2 regions of the Thermodesulfitimonas autotrophica genome follow, and region 2 is predicted to be linked to the other one. Evidence: predicted binding sites of a transcription regulator. Region 2 holds the regulator's gene; the other holds the start of a gene.
What was found. Region 2 encodes HrcA, which represses chaperone genes, less so after heat shock. Its sites were predicted from a motif close to ATTAGCACTCANNNNNNNTGAGTGCTAAT; they were not measured.

Region 1 (8,553 bases), on a different contig from region 2:
TCGCAGTCTTGGGTATTTTGCTTTTGGTTTTTGTACCGGTTATCCAACGGATACTGACACCCATCAGGATAGTGGCCGAGCGGATAGAAAAGGTGGCCGACGGGGACCTCGCCGCCGTGAACTTAGGCGCGCAGCGCTTCCGGGCGCTGCGGATGCTCGCCGATGCGACCGGGCGGATGGTCGGCCAGCTGCGGGAGCTGGCGATCCGGGTTCAGGGAGCCGCGGTGGAGGTTTCCGGTAAGAGCGAAAATCTTGCTGCTTCGGCGGAGGAGTTGTCGGCGACGGTCCAGACGGTGGCGGCGACCGTCGAGGAGCTCTCGGCGGGAGCGGAGGAGACGGCGGCGCACGCCCAGACGGCGGCAGAGATCGCGGACCGGATGGAGCGGGAGGCGAACGAGGGCATCCAGGCGCTGGGCGGTGCGGTAAGCGGCATCCGGAACGCCCAGGAGGCGGTTGATAAAGGCGCCGGTCTCGTGAGGGAGCTTGGCGAGCGCTCCGCGGCCATCGGTCAGATCACGGAAGTGATCAAAGGCATCGCGGAGCAGACCAACCTCCTGGCGCTCAACGCTGCGATCGAAGCGGCGCGCGCCGGCGAGCACGGGCGCGGCTTCGCGGTGGTGGCGGAAGAGGTGAGAAAACTCGCGGAGCAATCAGCCCAGGCCGCCGAGGAGATCAGCAAGATCATCGCGGAGATCCAGCGGGGCACGGGTGAAGTAGTGGCAGCGATCGACCGCGCCTCTACCACCGTACATCAAGGCGCCGGCGCCGTGATCGAGACGGAAGAAAGGCTCAAGAGCATCCTCAAGGGCGTGGCGGACACTCTCGCCGGGATCCGGGACATCGCACGGGCCACGGAGCAGGCGAGCCAGGGGACCCAAAACGTGGCGCAGTCGGTCCAGGAGGCGAGCCGCGTGGCGGAGCAAGTGGGGCAGATGGCCTCGGAGCTCGCGCAGCAGGCGGCGGAGCTTCAGGGCGCGTTGAAGGTATTTAAGTTGTAAACGTTCTGCGTTCGCCGTTGGTATTGTTGGTGGCAGGTTAAAAGCAAAGGCCCCGCGTTCACGCGGGGCCTTCGGGCGTTTGTTCGCCTTACATCATGTCGGGCGACATCCCGCCACCCATTTTGTTCTCCTTTTCTTTCTTTTCGGCCACCAGGCACTCGGTGGTGAGGATCATCGAGGCGATGCTGGCGGCGTTCTGGAGTGCCGTCCGCGTCACCTTGACCGGGTCGATGATGCCGGCCTCGATCATGTTGGTGAAGCGCTCGTTGAGCGCGTCAAAGCCGATGCCCGGCTCGCTCGCCTTAACCTTCTCGACCACAACGGAACCTTCATGGCCGGCGTTGCAGGCGATCTGGCGGAGCGGCTCTTCGAGCGCGCGCCGGACGATATTCACCCCAACCTGCATATCCGGGTTGTCGAGCTTGAGGTCGTTAAGCGCCGGGATGCAGTTGATAAGCGCCGTGCCGCCGCCGGGGACGATGCCTTCCTCAACGGCCGCCCGGGTGGCGTTGAGGGCGTCCTCGATGCGGAGCTTCTTCTCCTTCATCTCGGTTTCGGTAGCCGCACCGACGTTGATCACCGCCACACCGCCGGCAAGCTTGGCCAGCCGCTCCTGCAGCTTCTCCCGGTCAAAATCGGAGGTCGCCTCGTCGATCTGCTTCTTGATCTGGGCAATCCGTTTGGTAATGTCGTCGGGATTGCCCTGGCCGCCGACGATAATCGTCTCTTCCTTCTTAACCCGCACCTGCCGGGCGCGGCCGAGCATGTCCAAGGTGGTCTTGTCAAGCTTGAGGCCGACCTCTTCGGAGACTACCTGGCCGCCGGTCAGGATGGCAATATCCTGCAACATCGCCTTGCGCCGGTCGCCGAAGCCCGGGGCCTTAACCGCGCAGCAGGAGAGGGTGCCGCGCAGCTTGTTTACCACCAGGGTGGCCAGCGCTTCGCCCTCCACATCCTCGGCGATAATGAGCAAGGGTTTGCCGGTCTGGAGCACCTTTTCGAGGATGGGGAGGATATCGGTGACGGCAGAAATCTTCTTGTCGGTGATGAGAATGTACGGGTCATTGAGCAGCGCTTCCATGCGCTCCGGATCGGTGATCATGTAGGGCGAGATGTAACCCCGGTCGAAGTTCATCCCCTCGACGACCTCGAGCGAGGTGCCGATACCTTTCGACTCCTCGACCGTGATGACGCCATCCTTGCCGACCTTTTCCATTGCTTCGGCGATCAGTTCGCCGATGGTCGGGTCGTTGGCGGAGATGGAGGCTACCTGGGTGATCGCCGCCTTGGATTCTACCGGCTTGGCGATCTTCTTAAGCTCCTCGACGACGCGCTCCACAGCCTTCTCGATGCCGCGCTTGACCAAAATGGGGTTAGCACCTGCGGTGACATTCTTCATCCCTTCCCGCACGATGGCCTGCGCGAGCAAGGCCGCGGTGGTGGTACCGTCACCGGCGACATCGTTGGTTTTGGTGGCTACTTCCTTGGTGAGTTGGGCACCCATGTTTTCGAAAGGATCCACCAGCTCAATCTCACGGGCGATAGTGACGCCGTCGTTCACAATCTGTGGCGAACCGAATTTCTTTTCGAGAACGACGTTACGGCCGCGCGGTCCCAGGGTAACTTTCACCGCGTCGGCTACGGCATTGACGCCGCGCTCCATGGCGGCACGTGCATCTTCACGGTAAATAAGCTCTTTTCCGGCCAAGTTTTTTACCTCCTTTAAGTTTTTTTTTATGCGCGTTAAGGGGAAACAGCGTATTAAGGATCAAAGAATCGCTTCTTACTCGATTACACCGAGGATGTCGGCTTCGCGGAGGATCAGGTACTCTTCGCCGTCAAGTTTGACTTCATTGCCGGCGTACTTGGAGTAGAGCACCTTGTCCCCAACCTTTACGTCGACGGCTACCCGCTGCCCGTTGTCGAGAAGACGGCCCGGCCCCACCGCGACAACCTCACCTTTCTGCGGTTTCTCCTTGGCGGTGTCGGGCAGGACGATACCGCCCTTCGTCACTTCTTCCATCGGCAGCGGCTTAACCACTACCCGGTCTGCTAAAGGCCTGATCAACGATAACCCCTCCTTAAATTAAATTTTTTTATTTGTTAGCACTCATTTTAATTGAGTGCTAATACCAAGCCAAGAAATATAATAACCAAAGCGGTTGCCAAACGTAAAGTGGCTGATCTGCGAAATATCATCTCTCTTGCGGGAAAACTTGCGTTTATCTTTCAGAGTCGCCCCATTTTTTCTTCTTTTGAGAAATTTAATGGCAAAATATAATCCCGCTTACATTTGTCCGTCGCCATATTTTTGCCCGTTCTCAGGCAACTTTATACAATTCAGCCTAATCAAGGTGAATTGACTTTTGGTTTGACGGCAGAAATAAACCTTCTACGCCGCAAAATTGGCCGCTCGACACCTTTGCTTTGACATCGCCGGCCGGCAGGGGTTATCTTATTCCCGGAGAATTTCAAAAGGGCTACGCAATGAAAAAGGATTTGCGAACGGCCATTTTGGCGCGGCGCCTGGCGCTGGCGCCGGTGGAAGTTGCCGGGAAAAGTGCCGCCATCCAGGCAAAGCTTTGGCAGCTGCCGGCTTTTCGTAGGGCGCGGTTACTTATGGCCTACGTGGCCTGCCGGAACGAAGTGGGAACGGAGAAACTGATAAGGGAGGCGCTTCTTGAGGGGAAGCGGGTGGTGCTTCCTGTAACCGACGTGCGGGAAAAAATGATTTGCGCGCGGCTGATAAGCCGTTACCCCGAGGACCTGGTGGCCGGCCCCTTTGGCATTCCCGAGCCCGCGGCGTTCTGTCCGCTTGTAGCGCGGGAAGAGCTCGACCTAGTCTTGGTTCCCGGGGTGGCTTATGATGTAAAGGGCTACCGGTTAGGTTACGGCGGGGGGTACTATGACCGTTTTTTGCCGGGGCTGCGGCCTGACGCGGTGACGGTCGGTCTGGCCTACGATTTTCAGGTGGTGCCCACCGTTTGTCCCGAAGCCCACGACTGGCCGGTGGAGTTCATTATTACCGAGAAAAGGATTATTGACTCAAGACAGGGGAGCGATCGATGAACTGCAAGTGTCCTGCGCCGACACCCGAGGATCCTGAACTCAAGACGATTATCAATACTTACCGGAACAGGCCGGAGCAGCTCATTGCGGCCCTCTTGGCTGTCCAGCGCCACTACGGCTACCTTCCTGAGAAGGCGATGCGCGCCCTGGCGCGGGAGCTAAATGTGCCTTTCAGCAAGGTTTACGGCGTGGCTACCTTCTACTCCCAGTTCCGGCTTAAACCTTGCGGGCGGCACTTAATCAGCGTCTGTCTCGGGACCGCCTGCCAGGTGCGGGGCGGCGAAGGCATCTACCGGCGCCTGAAGCGGGAGTTAGGGGTGAAACTCGGGGGCACCACGCCGGATGGCCGCTTCACCTTGGAGACGGTTTCCTGTGTCGGCGCCTGCAGCATGGCGCCGGTGGTGGTGATCGACGAGGATACGCACGGCAGGCTCACCCCCGAAAAGGCCTTGAGTCTGCTGAAAAAATACGAGTAAGAGCCGGGTGGCTCCGGTTGGAAGGCGGGAGTTGGTCAAGTGGAGTCCCTGATGGATAAATGCTGCAGCCAGTGTGAACATTCACCGGCGCATCCCTGTCGTGATTATGTGCTTTGCCGTAGCGAAGGACCCTTTTGTCATGATGACGGCCGGTGTAAAGAGAAGCGACAGGAGTTTTTATCCCGTATCGTTATCCACCCAGGCACAGCAAGGAAGAAAGTAATAGTTTGCGCGGGGCTTAACTGCGGGTCTGGTGGAGGCTTTGGGCTGATAGACCTTTTTCGCCGCGAGTTGCTAAAACAAGGAGTTGACGATACGGTTGAGGTGGCTTTTTCTGGTTGCAGGGGATTTTGTGAACAGGGCCCAAATGTAATTATTGAACCGGATAGGACTTTTTACCGGAGGGTGAAGGCAGAGGACGTTGCTGAAATTGTTGCCCTTCACCTTAAAGGGAACCAGGTGGTGGAGCGGCTTCTCTATAAGGACCCGAAAAGTGGCGTGCTTTGCCGCACTTACGACGAAATCCCCTTTTACCGGCACCAGATGAAGGTGGTACTGGAGCACTGTGGCTTCATCAACCCCGAGGACATTGCGGAATACATCGCCGTCGGTGGCTACCGGGCGCTCACCAAGGCTCTTACCCAGATGACTCCAGAAGAGGTCCTGGCCGAAGTGAAAAAATCGGGCCTCAGAGGGCGGGGCGGTGCCGGGTTCCCCACGGGTAAGAAATGGGAAGCGGCGCGCCGGGTCCCGAGCAGCAAACGCTACGTCATCTGCAACGCCGACGAAGGCGACCCGGGCGCCTTTATGGACCGGGCGGTGTTAGAGGGAAACCCGCATTCGGTTCTCGAAGGCATGTTGCTCTGCGCTTATGCTGTTGGTTCGGACGAGGGCTACATTTACGTCCGGGCAGAATACCCGCTGGCGGTCCGGCGGCTGCGGATCGCGATCGCGCAGGCGGAACGTTACGGCCTGTTGGGCGAAAATATCCTCAATTCCGGGCTTAACTTCCGCATCCATATTAATGAAGGTGCGGGGGCCTTTGTTTGTGGCGAGTCAACGGCGCTGATGGCTTCGATCGAGGGCAACAGGGGTATTCCCCGCATCAAGGTGCCGCGCTCGACGGAGAAAGGGCTTTTCGGCAAGCCGACCGTCCTCAATAACGTAGAAACCTTTGCCAACGTGCCGCAAATAATTCTCAGGGGCAGCGACTGGTTTGCCTCTATAGGTACCGCGCGGAGCAAGGGGACCAAGATCTTTGCCCTTACTGGAAAAGTACAGAATAGTGGCTTGGTAGAAGTGCCGATGGGTATCACCCTCCGGGAATTGATCTTCGATATCGGTGGCGGGATAAAGGGTGGTAAGAAGTTTAAGGCTGTCCAGGTCGGCGGGCCTTCTGGCGGCAGCCTTCCGGAGGATATGCTTGACCTGCCGATCGATTACGAGTCGCTTACCGGTGCAGGGGCGATGATGGGCTCGGGTAGCATGGTGGTGATGGACGAGGACAACTGCATGGTCAATATGGCCAAGTTCTTCCTCAATTTTACCGAGCGGGAGTCGTGCGGCAAATGTACGCCCTGCCGGGAAGGCACGACGCGGATGTTAGAAATACTCGAGAAGATTACGTTAGGCGAGGGGAACCTTAGCGATATCCCGCTTTTAGAGTATCTGGGGGGCGTGGTTAAGGCCACCTCGTTCTGCGGTCTCGGCACTTCGGCCCCGAACCCGGTGCTTACCACCTTAAGCTACTTCCGGAACGAGTACCTAAAACATATCAGGGATAAGCATTGCCCTGCGGGCGAGTGTGTTGCCCTGCGCCGGTTTACCATTATTACGGAGAAGTGCAACGGCTGCGGCGCATGCCGGTACGCCTGCCCGGCACACGCGATCAGCGGCGAGAAGAAAAAGCCGCACGTTATCGACGAGGATCTCTGCATTAAGTGCGGGCGTTGCTACGAGGTTTGCAAGTTTAACGCCGTTAGGCGGCACTAAAGGGGGACCAGGCGGTTGGCCAGAGAAGTTACCCTGGTGATCAACGGACGCGAAATTACGGTGCCTGAGGGGACCACTATCCTAGAGGCGGCGCGGCAAGCCGGCATTTACATTCCGACCCTCTGCTACGACCCTGAGCTTTCGCCCTGGGGCGGTTGCCGCTTGTGTATCGTTGAGGTGCGGGGTTGGAATAACCTCCCTGCTTCCTGCATCACACCCGTGCGCCAGGGGATGGTGGTGGAGACGGAGAGCCCGGCAGTGCGCCACGCCCGCAAAACGCTTATCGAACTCCTTTTGGCGAATCACCCTCAGGACTGTCTTACCTGCGAGCGGACCGGGGCCTGCACCTTGCAGGACCTTGCCTACCGTTACGGGGTGAGGGAGACGAGCTTTCATGGCAAGCGGCGCGAGTATGGGATTGAGAACAATAATCCCTTCATCGTCCGGGACATGAATAAGTGCATCCTTTGCGGTCTCTGCGTGCGGGTTTGCGGCGAGCTCGTTGGCCGGTCGGTGATCGACTTTACGAAGCGGGGTTTCTTTACCAAGATCACCCCGCCTATGGATGTCCCGCTTGAGGAGTCCAACTGCATTTTTTGCGGCAACTGCATCTCTGTCTGTCCTGTTGGGGCGCTAACCCCAAAGCCGATGTGGGGTCAGGGGCGGCGTTGGGAAGTTAAAAAGGTGCGCACCGTCTGTTCTTACTGCGGTGTCGGTTGCTCCTTCGACCTGAACGTAAAAGACGACCGGGTTATCGGGGTCACTTCTACTCCCGAAGCGCCCGTCAACGGACGCTGGCTCTGTATCAAGGGGCGCTTCGGCTTTGGCTTTATTCACCACCGGGAACGGTTGCAGATGCCGCTGGTGCGCGACCCCTACCTTTTCAGCAAGGTTACCTGGGACCGGGCAGTTAAACTGGTAGCCACAAGGCTCAAGGAGATAAAAGAAAAATACGGTCCTGACGCGATCGGGGTCCTCGCTTCCGCGCGGTGCACAAACGAGGAGAACTACCTCCTGGGCAAGTTCGCGCGGGCGGTGATCGGGACGAACAACATCGACCACTGTGCTCGCCTCTGACACTCCCCTACGGTCGCCGGTCTGGCGGCAGCGTTTGGCAGCGGTGCGGCAACGAATACCTTGGCGGAGATTCCGGGGGCGGAGTTTATCCTGGTTATCGGCAGCAACACTACGGAGACGCACCCGGTAATCGCCATCCAGATCCAAAAGGCTTTGCGGCGCGGGGCGGTGCTGGCCGTGGTAGACCCGCGGCGGACCGAGATAGCGGCGCGGGCCCACTATTACCTCCAGATCAGGCCGGGAACGGACGTTGCGCTCCTGAATGGCTTCGCCAACGCGATCTTAAGCGAGGGGCTATGGGACGAGGCGTTCGTTGCCGCGCGGACGGAGAATTTCGAGGCCTTCAGGGAAAGGGTGAGCCAGTACCCGCCGAAGTTTGTAGCGGGCATCTGCGGCGTGCCGGCGGAGCTTATCTACAAGGTGGCGCGAGGGTACGCGCAGGCGAAGAAGGCGATAATCCTTTACACTATGGGGGTTACCCAGCATACCTGCGGCACCAATAACGTGTTGGCCATCGCCAACCTGGCCATGCTTTGCGGGCACATCGGGAAAGAAGCGTGCGGTGTCTACCCGCTCCGGGGGCAGAATAACGTGCAGGGCGCCTGCGATATGGGGGCGCTGCCGGATATGCTTCCCGGCTACCAGCCGGTAACCGACCGGCGGGTCCGGGCGAAGTTTGAGGCGGCCTGGAACGCCAAACTGCCCGAGACGCCGGGGCTTACCGCTTCGGAGATGTTCGAGGCGGCGGCCGAGGGGCGGATCAAGGCGATGTACATCATGGGCGAAAACCCTTTAGTGACGGAGGCCAACAGCAGCCTGGTCAAGGAGGCGCTCCAGAAACTCGAGTTTTTGGTGGTTCAAGACCTCTTTCTTACCGAGACGGCGCAGTACGCACACGTGGTTCTGCCGGCGGCGAGCTTTGCTGAGAAGGAAGGGACTTT
Region 2 (8,553 bases):
GCCGGGAGTACCAGCTTAACCTGATCGACACGCCCGGCCACGTGGACTTTTCCTACGAGGTTTCCCGCAGCCTGGCCGCCTGTGAGGGGGCTCTCCTTGTTGTTGACGCGACCCAGGGAATCGAGGCGCAGACGCTGGCCAACACCTACCAGGCGCTCGAGCACGACCTGGTTCTGGTGCCGGTGATCAACAAGATCGACCTCCCGAGCGCCGACCCGGACCGGGTCCGGCGCGAGATCGAGACGGCGATCGGGCTGGACGGGTCCGGGGCGCTGTTAGTGTCGGCTAAATACGGGACCGGCATTGAGGATGTCCTAGAGGCGATTGTAAGGGAGATACCACCGCCGGAGGGGAATGAAGAAGGACCGCTGCGGGCGCTGGTCTTCGACTCCCATTACGATCCGTATAAAGGCGTTATCGCCTACGTCCGGGTGGTGGACGGGAGCATCCGCCCGGGGATGGTGATCCGGATGATGGCCACCGGTAAAGAGTACGAGGTGGCCGAGGTGGGCACCTTCCGGCCGCAGCTTGCTCCGGTCGAAGCGCTCAAAACGGGGGAAGTCGGCTTTGTGGCGGCGCAGATTAAAAACGTCCGGGACTGCCGGGTTGGCGATACGATTACGGAGGCGAAGCGCCCGGCGCAGGAGCCGCTCCCCGGCTACCGCGCGGTGAAACCAATGGTCTTTTGCGGCCTTTATCCGGTGGAGAGTGCGGACTACGGCCGGCTGCGGGAAGCGCTCGATAAGCTGCGTCTCAACGATGCGGCCCTCTTCTACGAGCCGGAGACCTCTGCTGCGCTGGGGTTCGGCTTTCGCTGCGGGTTTCTGGGACTGCTGCACATGGAGATCGTGCAGGAGCGTCTGGAGCGGGAGTACGACCTGAAACTCATCACCACGGCGCCGAACGTTATCTACCGGGTGCTCCGGAAAGACGGCCGCGTGGTAGAGGTGGAAAACCCGGCGGAACTGCCCCCGGCCGGGGAGATCGAAGCGATCGAGGAACCTTTTGTCCGCGCCACCATCATGCTACCGAAGGATTACATCGGTGCGGTAATGGAGCTATGCAACGGTCGGCGCGGCAGCTTCAAGAATATGGAGTACGTGGGGGAAAGCCGGGTCATCCTGACCTACGAACTTCCCTTGGCGGAAATCATTTACGATTTCTTTGACCGTCTGAAATCGGTGAGCCGTGGGTACGCCTCGCTGGACTACGAATTTTTAGGTTATCGGCCAGCCGATGTGGTGCGGGTTGATATCCTGGTTGGCGGCGAGTTAGTTGACGCCTTATCTTTTATCGTCCACCGGGAGCGGGCCTACCAGCGCGGGCGCCAGCTTGTAGAGCGGCTACGGGAGCTCATCCCGCGGCATCTTTTCGAGATTCCGGTGCAGGCGGCGGTAGGAGGCCGGGTGATCGCCAGGGAGACGATTAGGGCGCTTCGGAAGGATGTGCTCGCTAAGTGTTACGGTGGTGACGTTACCAGGAAGAAAAAGCTGCTGGAGAAACAGAAAGAAGGCAAGAAGCGGATGAAGCAGGTGGGTAACGTGGAGATTCCGCAGGAGGCCTTCCTGGCTGTGTTGCGGGTGAATGATAAGTGAGCGCCCTCGGGCTCTACATCCACGTCCCCTTCTGCCGGCGAAAATGTAACTACTGCGATTTCGTCTCTTACCCTTACGACGCCGCGGCTGCCAGCCGCTACCTGCAAACGCTGGCGCAAGAGATACGCCTCCGGGCGGCGCGGCTGGGCGGTAAAGCCGCTATCGGAAGCATCTATTTAGGCGGCGGTACCCCCACTTGCCTGGGGGCGGCGGCGATAGAAAGCATCTTTGAGTTTGTTGCCCGCCACTTCACGGTCCTGCCGGGGACGGAGATTACGGTTGAGGCCAATCCGGAGACCCTAAACCCTGAGCTTTTGCGGGCGCTCCACCTGGCCGGGGTGAACCGCCTGAGCATCGGGATGCAGGCGGCGAATGATACGGAGCTGCGGTTTTTGGGGCGGGGACATACGTTCCGCAGGGTGGTGGAGGCGGTCGAATGGGCGCGCAGGGCCGGGTTTACCAACCTTAACCTCGACCTGATTTTCGGTCTTCCCGGACAAAGACTTAAGGATTGGGAAAAGACGCTTAAAGAGGCGCTTGCTCTCGGCCCCGAGCATATTTCGGCCTACGACTTGGAAATTCACCCTGAAACGCCACTTGGCCGGGCGGTAGCGGCCGGCGCGTACGCGTGCTGCCCTGAGGAAGAGGCGCGGGAAATGTACCTGATGGCGATAGACTGCCTGACGGCAGCAGGTTACAGGCACTACGAGATTTCCAATTTCGCCCTGCCCGGCAAGGAATGCCGGCACAACCGCCTCTACTGGGTGGGGGAACCGTACCTCGGGCTCGGACCGGCGGCCCACTCTTACCTTGAACACCGCCGGTGGGCAAACGTAGCGGCGCTTCAAGACTACTGCGATCTGGTAGCGGGAGGAAAGCTGCCGGTGGCGGAGGAGCACGCGCTCACACCCGCGGAAGAGATGTCGGAGGCGCTCTTTTTGGGCTTGCGCCTTACGGCGGGCGTCTCGCTTTCGGGTTTTGCGGCGCGTTTCGGGCGCCGGCCGGAAGCGGTCTACGGGCGGGAAATTTCCCGGTTGGTGGCGCAGGGGCTCCTTTGCCGGGAAGGGGATCTTTTGCGGTTGACCCGGACGGCCTTGCCGGTGGCCAATGTTGTTTTTGCGGCGTTTGTATAATTTGCGCCGGAGTGCTGCTGATTTGGGAATTAATGGTTGTTCTATCGGCCACAGCCTTGACAATTATGTTTCCCGGTGCTATCTTTAAAAAAGAACCTTTAGCACTCGCTGTATTTGAGTGCTAACAGGGGGCGGTTCCGATGCTCGACGAAAGGAAAGAAAGGATTTTAGCAGCTGTTGTGGAGGATTTCATCGATACGGCCGAGCCGATAGGCTCGCGGACCATTGCCCGGAAGTACGGGCTGGGGATCAGCCCGGCGACCATCCGGAACGAAATGGCGGATCTTGAGGAGATGGGTTATTTGAAGCAGCCCCATACGTCGGCGGGGCGCATCCCTTCGGAGCGGGGCTACCGCTATTACGTCGACCACCTGATGGAGCCGGAGGAGCCGGGGGAAGAGGAAAAGGAGCTTCTGCGTAGTTACATCAGCACCAAATCAAGGGAGATTGCCGGGGTCATCCGCCAGACCGGCCAAATTCTCTCGCAACTTACGAGTTACGCGGCGATTGCTACGGCACCGTGCGGGAAGAGTATGTACCGGCATATCCAGCTCGTCCCCTTCGGCGTCGGGCAGGCGATGGTCTTGGTGGTTCTCGCTTCGGGAGATGTTTTCCACCGGTTGATCCCGGTTCCCGAAGGGATTACCGCTTACGATTTGGAGGCGCTTTCCCGGGTACTTAACGCCAAGTTGCGGGGGCTTACGGTTAGAGACATTAAACTCACCCTGTTGAAAGAGATTTACGCGGAACTTTCACACTATAAGAGCGTTCTCGATTGGACTTTCGAGCTCATTCAGGAGGCGTTGCAGGTTAAAGAGGAACGGATTTACCAGGGCGGCATCCACGGCATCCTGACCCAGCCCGAGTTCAGGGATGTGAGCCGGCTTCAGACACTACTGGGGCTTTTAGACCAGGAGGATTTTCTCTGCGACCTGCTGACCTCCCAGAGCGAGGAACAGGGCCTGAGCATCCGGATCGGTGAGGAGTTTAACCGTCCGGATATCCGGGAACTCAGCATGGTCGCGGTGACCTACCGGATAGACGATAAGATGCGGGGTGTGCTGGCGGTGCTCGGCCCCACCCGGATGCGCTACCGCCGGGTAGCGGGAATCTTACGGTACGTGGCCGAGAGTCTTTCGGCAGAGCTGGTCAAGTTTTTCCGGTAAGAGTCTTAGCAGGGCAGGAGGATCGGTTAGGTGAGCTTAAAGCAGCAGGCAACGACGGGTTCAGAAGTCAACGAGCGCCTGGCGGCCCTCATTTCCAACACCAACGCCATTCGGGCCGTGGCCGCCGCGGTGGAGGGGACGTTAGGGCCGAAGGGCCTCGACACGATGCTGGTCGACCGCTTCGGCGAGGTAATTATCACCAACGACGGGGTGACCATTCTCACCACCATGGAAGCGACCCACCCGGCGGCGAAAATGGTGATTAACGTTGCCAAGGCTCAGGATGAGGAGGTAGGCGACGGTACCACCACGACTACGGTGATGGCCGGGGCAATGGTTGGTGCCGGGCTCGAAAAAGTGCTAAAAGGCGTACCCGTGGCGCGGGTGATCGAAGGGCTGCGGCAGGGCGTCAGCTTTGCGGTCGACGTGATGCGCCAGCAAGCCAGCGAGCTTAGGGACCTTGACGACCCCCGCCTGCGCGCCGTAGCCCTGGTGGCTGGGAGGGGGAACGAAGACATCGCCGACCTGGTGGTGAAAGCAGCCCGCCTCGTCGGCAGGGAGGAGCTTCTAAAACCGGCTTTCCGGCTGGCCGACCTTGTGGTGGCCGAGGAAGGGGCGGAGAACCAGGTTTTTGAAGGGGTAATCATCAGCAAAGAGCGGCTGAACCGGCAGATGCCCGAGCACCTCACCGGAGCGAAGGTGCTGGTCGTCGACGATGCCCTGGAGCCGGAAGAGTTGGAGGAGGAGGCCCTGGGGACGGAAGCGGGGTTTACCCGCTACCTGGCGTTGCAGGAAGAGTTTAAACAGAATATCCGCAAGCTTATCGAGATGGGGGTCAAGTTGGTTCTGGTCGACCGTGGCGTGGCGGATGTGGCAGAGGAGATGCTCACCGATGCGGGTGTGATGGTCATTCAGCGGGTGTTACAGAAAGAATTACGCCGCGCGGCGGAACACACCGGAGCCAGAATGATTAAGCGGACGGGGCTGAAGAAGGAGCCTGGGGAGCTCGCCCGGTACTTAGGCTTTGCGGGCGAGGTTTACGATGACGAGCGCCTGGAACAGGTCTGGATCCGGGCGGGTGGCGGCAAACCGATGGCTACGATTGTTGTCGGCGCCGCGACGGCGGAGGTTGTCGGCGAGCGGGAGCGGATCGCCAAGGACGCGGCGGCGGCCGTGCAGGCGGCGGTCAAGGGGGGTGTTGTCCCGGGGGGCGGGGCGTTGGAGATTGCCGTTGCCCGGGAAGTGGAAAAGATGCGCGGCCGCGTCCGGGGAATGGCTGCCTACGGCGTCGATTGCGTGGTCGAAGCCCTGAAACGGCCCCTGGCGCAGATCGTCGCTAATGCTGGTTTTAATCCGTTAGAAAAGGTCGGCGACGTGGTCGCGGCACAGGTGGCGCGGCGGAAAAACTCCCTTGCGGTTGATTGCGATACGGGCGAGGTAAAGGATATGCTCCAGGCGGGAATCCTTGACCCGGCGCTGGTCAAGATCCACGCCCTGAAAGCTGCCGGGGAGATCGCGGAGGCGATCCTCCGGATCGATACGATAATCCGGAAGCGGGATGAGAAGCAGGAAAGCGGGGATCAGGTCAAAGATGCCGGATAAAGAAAGGGAAGAAAAAAGGGTTAACGGGGAAGCCGCCGCTCCTGCGGCGGTGACCGGCGCAGAAACCGACGCAGAAGCGCCGGCGGTGGAGGAAAGCTTGCCGGAGCGAGAGGCCGCCCAGGACCTGGGGGAGGCGCCGGAGACGCTATCCCCCGAGGACCGGGTACGCGCACTCGAGGCGGCCTTAAGTACAGCCGAGGCGAAAGCGGCGGAGTATTACCAGCAGCTTTTGCGGCTGCGGGCCGATTTTGAAAACCTGCGGCGCCGCGTAAACAAGGAGCGCGAGGAGTTCCTTCATTTTGCCGGTGAGGCGCTGGTGACCGCGCTTCTGCCGGTACTCGACGATTTTGAGCGGGCCTTGCAATCGCCGGGTGAACAGGTGGCCGATTTTCTATCTGGTGTCAACATGATCTACCGGCGGCTCAGCGAAATCCTCGCGCGCGAGGGGTTGGAACCGATCCCTGCGGTTGGCCAGGAGTTTGATCCCAGCCGCCACGAGGCGGTGGCCTACGAAGCGGGTGAAGATGGCCCGCGGCACACGGTTGTCGAGGAGTTCCGGCGCGGCTATATGTTCCGGGGTAAGGTTATCCGGCCGGCGCTGGTGAAGGTGAGTAGAGAAAAAGAGTAGGGCGTTTTATAGCGCCCAGTTTATAGAGTGGTTTCTACGGCACCACGAAAGATGAAAATGGTATTTCCGAAGGAGGGTGAAGGGTTTCTATGGAAAAAATTCTGGGGATCGACCTGGGAACTACTAACTCCTGTATGGCCATCATGGAGGGTGGCGAGCCCGTTGTGATTCCGAATGCCGAAGGCGGGCGGACGACCCCTTCGGTGGTTGCTTTCTCGAAGACGGGAGAGCTTTTAGTCGGACAGGTGGCGAAGCGCCAGGCGGTAGTGAACCCGGAGCGAACGGTAATGTCGATCAAGCGGCATATGGGTTCGAACTACCGGGTAAAGATTGATGATAAGGAATATACGCCGCAGCAGATTTCCGCCTTCATCCTGCAGAAACTTAAGGCGGACGCCGAGGCCTACCTCGGGGAGAAAATAACCAAGGCGGTCATTACCGTGCCGGCCTACTTCGACGACGCGCAACGCCAGGCAACAAAGGATGCCGGACGTATCGCGGGGCTCGAGGTGCTGCGGATTATCAACGAGCCGACCGCCGCGGCGCTGGCCTACGGCCTCGATAAAGAAGCGACCCAAACGATCCTGGTCTTCGACCTGGGCGGTGGTACCTTTGACGTTTCCATCCTCGAGATCGGCGAGGGGGTTTTCGAGGTCAAGGCAACGAGCGGGAACAACCGCCTTGGCGGCGATGACTTCGACCAGCGGATCATCGATTACTTGGTGGCCGAGTTTAAGAAGGAGACGGGTATTGACCTTTCCACCGACCGCATGGCGATGCAGCGGCTGAAAGAGGCGGCGGAGAAGGCGAAGATCGAGCTCTCGGGCGTCACCGCAACTAACATCAACCTGCCGTTCATCACGGCAGACGCGACCGGCCCGAAGCACCTCGACCTGACGCTGACCCGGGCTAAGTTCGAAGAACTGACGGCGGACCTGGTGGAGAAAACGATGGGGCCGACGCGTCAGGCGCTTCAGGATGCGGGGCTGGGTCCCGAGCAAATTGATAAGATCCTCCTGGTAGGCGGCGCGACGCGGATGCCGTGTGTGCAGGAGGCTGTCCGCCGCTTTTTCGGGAAGGAGCCTCATAAGGGGATCAACCCGGACGAGTGCGTGGCGATCGGCGCGGCAATTCAGGCCGGCGTCTTGGCAGGCGAGGTGCGGGACGTGGTACTGCTCGACGTGACGCCGCTTTCGCTCGGCATCGAGACTCTCGGCGGCGTTTTCACCAAGATCATCGAGCGTAACACCACCATTCCCGTCCGGCGCAGCCAGGTTTTCACCACCGCGGCCGATAACCAGACTTCGGTGGAGATTCACGTTCTCCAGGGGGAGCGGCCGATGGCGGCCGATAACAAGAGCCTCGGGCGTTTCCACCTGATCGGTATCCCGCCGGCGCCGCGCGGGGTGCCGCAGATCGAGGTTACTTTCGATATCGACGTTAACGGTATCGTTAACGTTTCGGCCAAGGATTTGGGTACCGGCAAGGCGCAGAGCATCACGATCACCGGCTCCACCCGGCTTTCCGAGGAGGAGATCCAGCGGATGGTGAAGGATGCGGAGCGCCACGCCGAGGAAGACCGGAAGCGCAAGGAAGCGGCAGAACTCAAAAACCAGGCCGAGACGATGGTTTACCAGGCGGAGAAGGTATTGAAGGACTTCCGGGAAAAGGCGGATAAGTCCCAGGTGGAACGGCTCGAAGCGGCGGTGAAGGAGCTAAAGGAAGCGCTGGCAGGGAACGACGCGGCGCTCATCAAGCAAAAGTTAGAGGCTTTAACTGAGCCGCTCCATACCCTGACGGCGGAGATGTACCGGCAGGCGGCGAGTTCTGCGTCAAACCAGACGACTGGCGGCCCCGGGCAGGGTGGCCGGACGATGGATGCGGACTACGAGGTGAAGTAGTGCCGGATATTTGCCTGCCGCGGCGGGAATATTTCAGGTTACGCGGGGGCTCCTTTACGCGCCCCGGATAGTTTTTCCCGGATGGTAGGTGCTGACTTTTTTTTGAGAAGGTGCGGGTTTTATGGCTAAGCGTGATTACTACGAGGTTCTCGGGGTTTCGCGCAACGCGACCCAGGAAGAGATAAAGAAGGCCTACCGCCGGCTTGCGCGGCAGTACCACCCGGATGCGAACCCCGACAAAAAAGAGGAGGCGGCGGAAAAGTTCCGGGAGATCACCGAGGCTTACGCGGTGCTTTCGGACCCGGAGAAGCGGGCGCAGTACGACCGCTTTGGCCACGCCGGGCCCGAAGGGCAGGGCTTTGGTTTTGACTTCCGGAATTTTGATTTCCGGGACCTGGGCTTTGACTTCGGTTTCGGAGATCTCTTCGAGGCCTTCTTCGGTGGGGGGCGGCGCCGGCACGGGCCGCAGCGCGGGGCGGACCTCGAAACGCAGCTCGAGCTTTCGTTCCGGGAAGCGGTTTTCGGCGC

Region 1: groES (co-chaperone GroES) is a predicted target of HrcA. The motif match lies at 3,101-3,129, and genes of this name have one in related genera.

Annotation. Positions count from the first base shown of each region.
Region 1 is NZ_RKRE01000001.1:608,756-617,308, reverse strand. Features, by position in the region: gene EDD75_RS03115 (methyl-accepting chemotaxis protein) at 1-998, shown strand, start outside; gene groL (chaperonin GroEL) at 1,087-2,706, opposite strand; gene groES (co-chaperone GroES) at 2,782-3,066, opposite strand; gene EDD75_RS03100 (5-formyltetrahydrofolate cyclo-ligase) at 3,486-4,067, shown strand; gene nuoE (NADH-quinone oxidoreductase subunit NuoE) at 4,064-4,543, shown strand; partial or broken gene EDD75_RS11545 (CCxxC motif-containing NuoF prefix domain-containing protein) at 4,595-4,720, shown strand; gene EDD75_RS03090 (NADH-ubiquinone oxidoreductase-F iron-sulfur binding region domain-containing protein) at 4,736-6,535, shown strand; gene fdhF (formate dehydrogenase subunit alpha) at 6,551-8,553, shown strand, end outside.
Region 2 is NZ_RKRE01000002.1:173,469-182,021, reverse strand. Features, by position in the region: gene lepA (translation elongation factor 4) at 1-1,595, shown strand, start outside; gene hemW (radical SAM family heme chaperone HemW) at 1,592-2,728, shown strand; gene hrcA (heat-inducible transcriptional repressor HrcA) at 2,869-3,894, shown strand; gene EDD75_RS04665 (TCP-1/cpn60 chaperonin family protein) at 3,925-5,496, shown strand; gene grpE (nucleotide exchange factor GrpE) at 5,486-6,124, shown strand; gene dnaK (molecular chaperone DnaK) at 6,214-8,025, shown strand; gene dnaJ (molecular chaperone DnaJ) at 8,147-8,553, shown strand, end outside.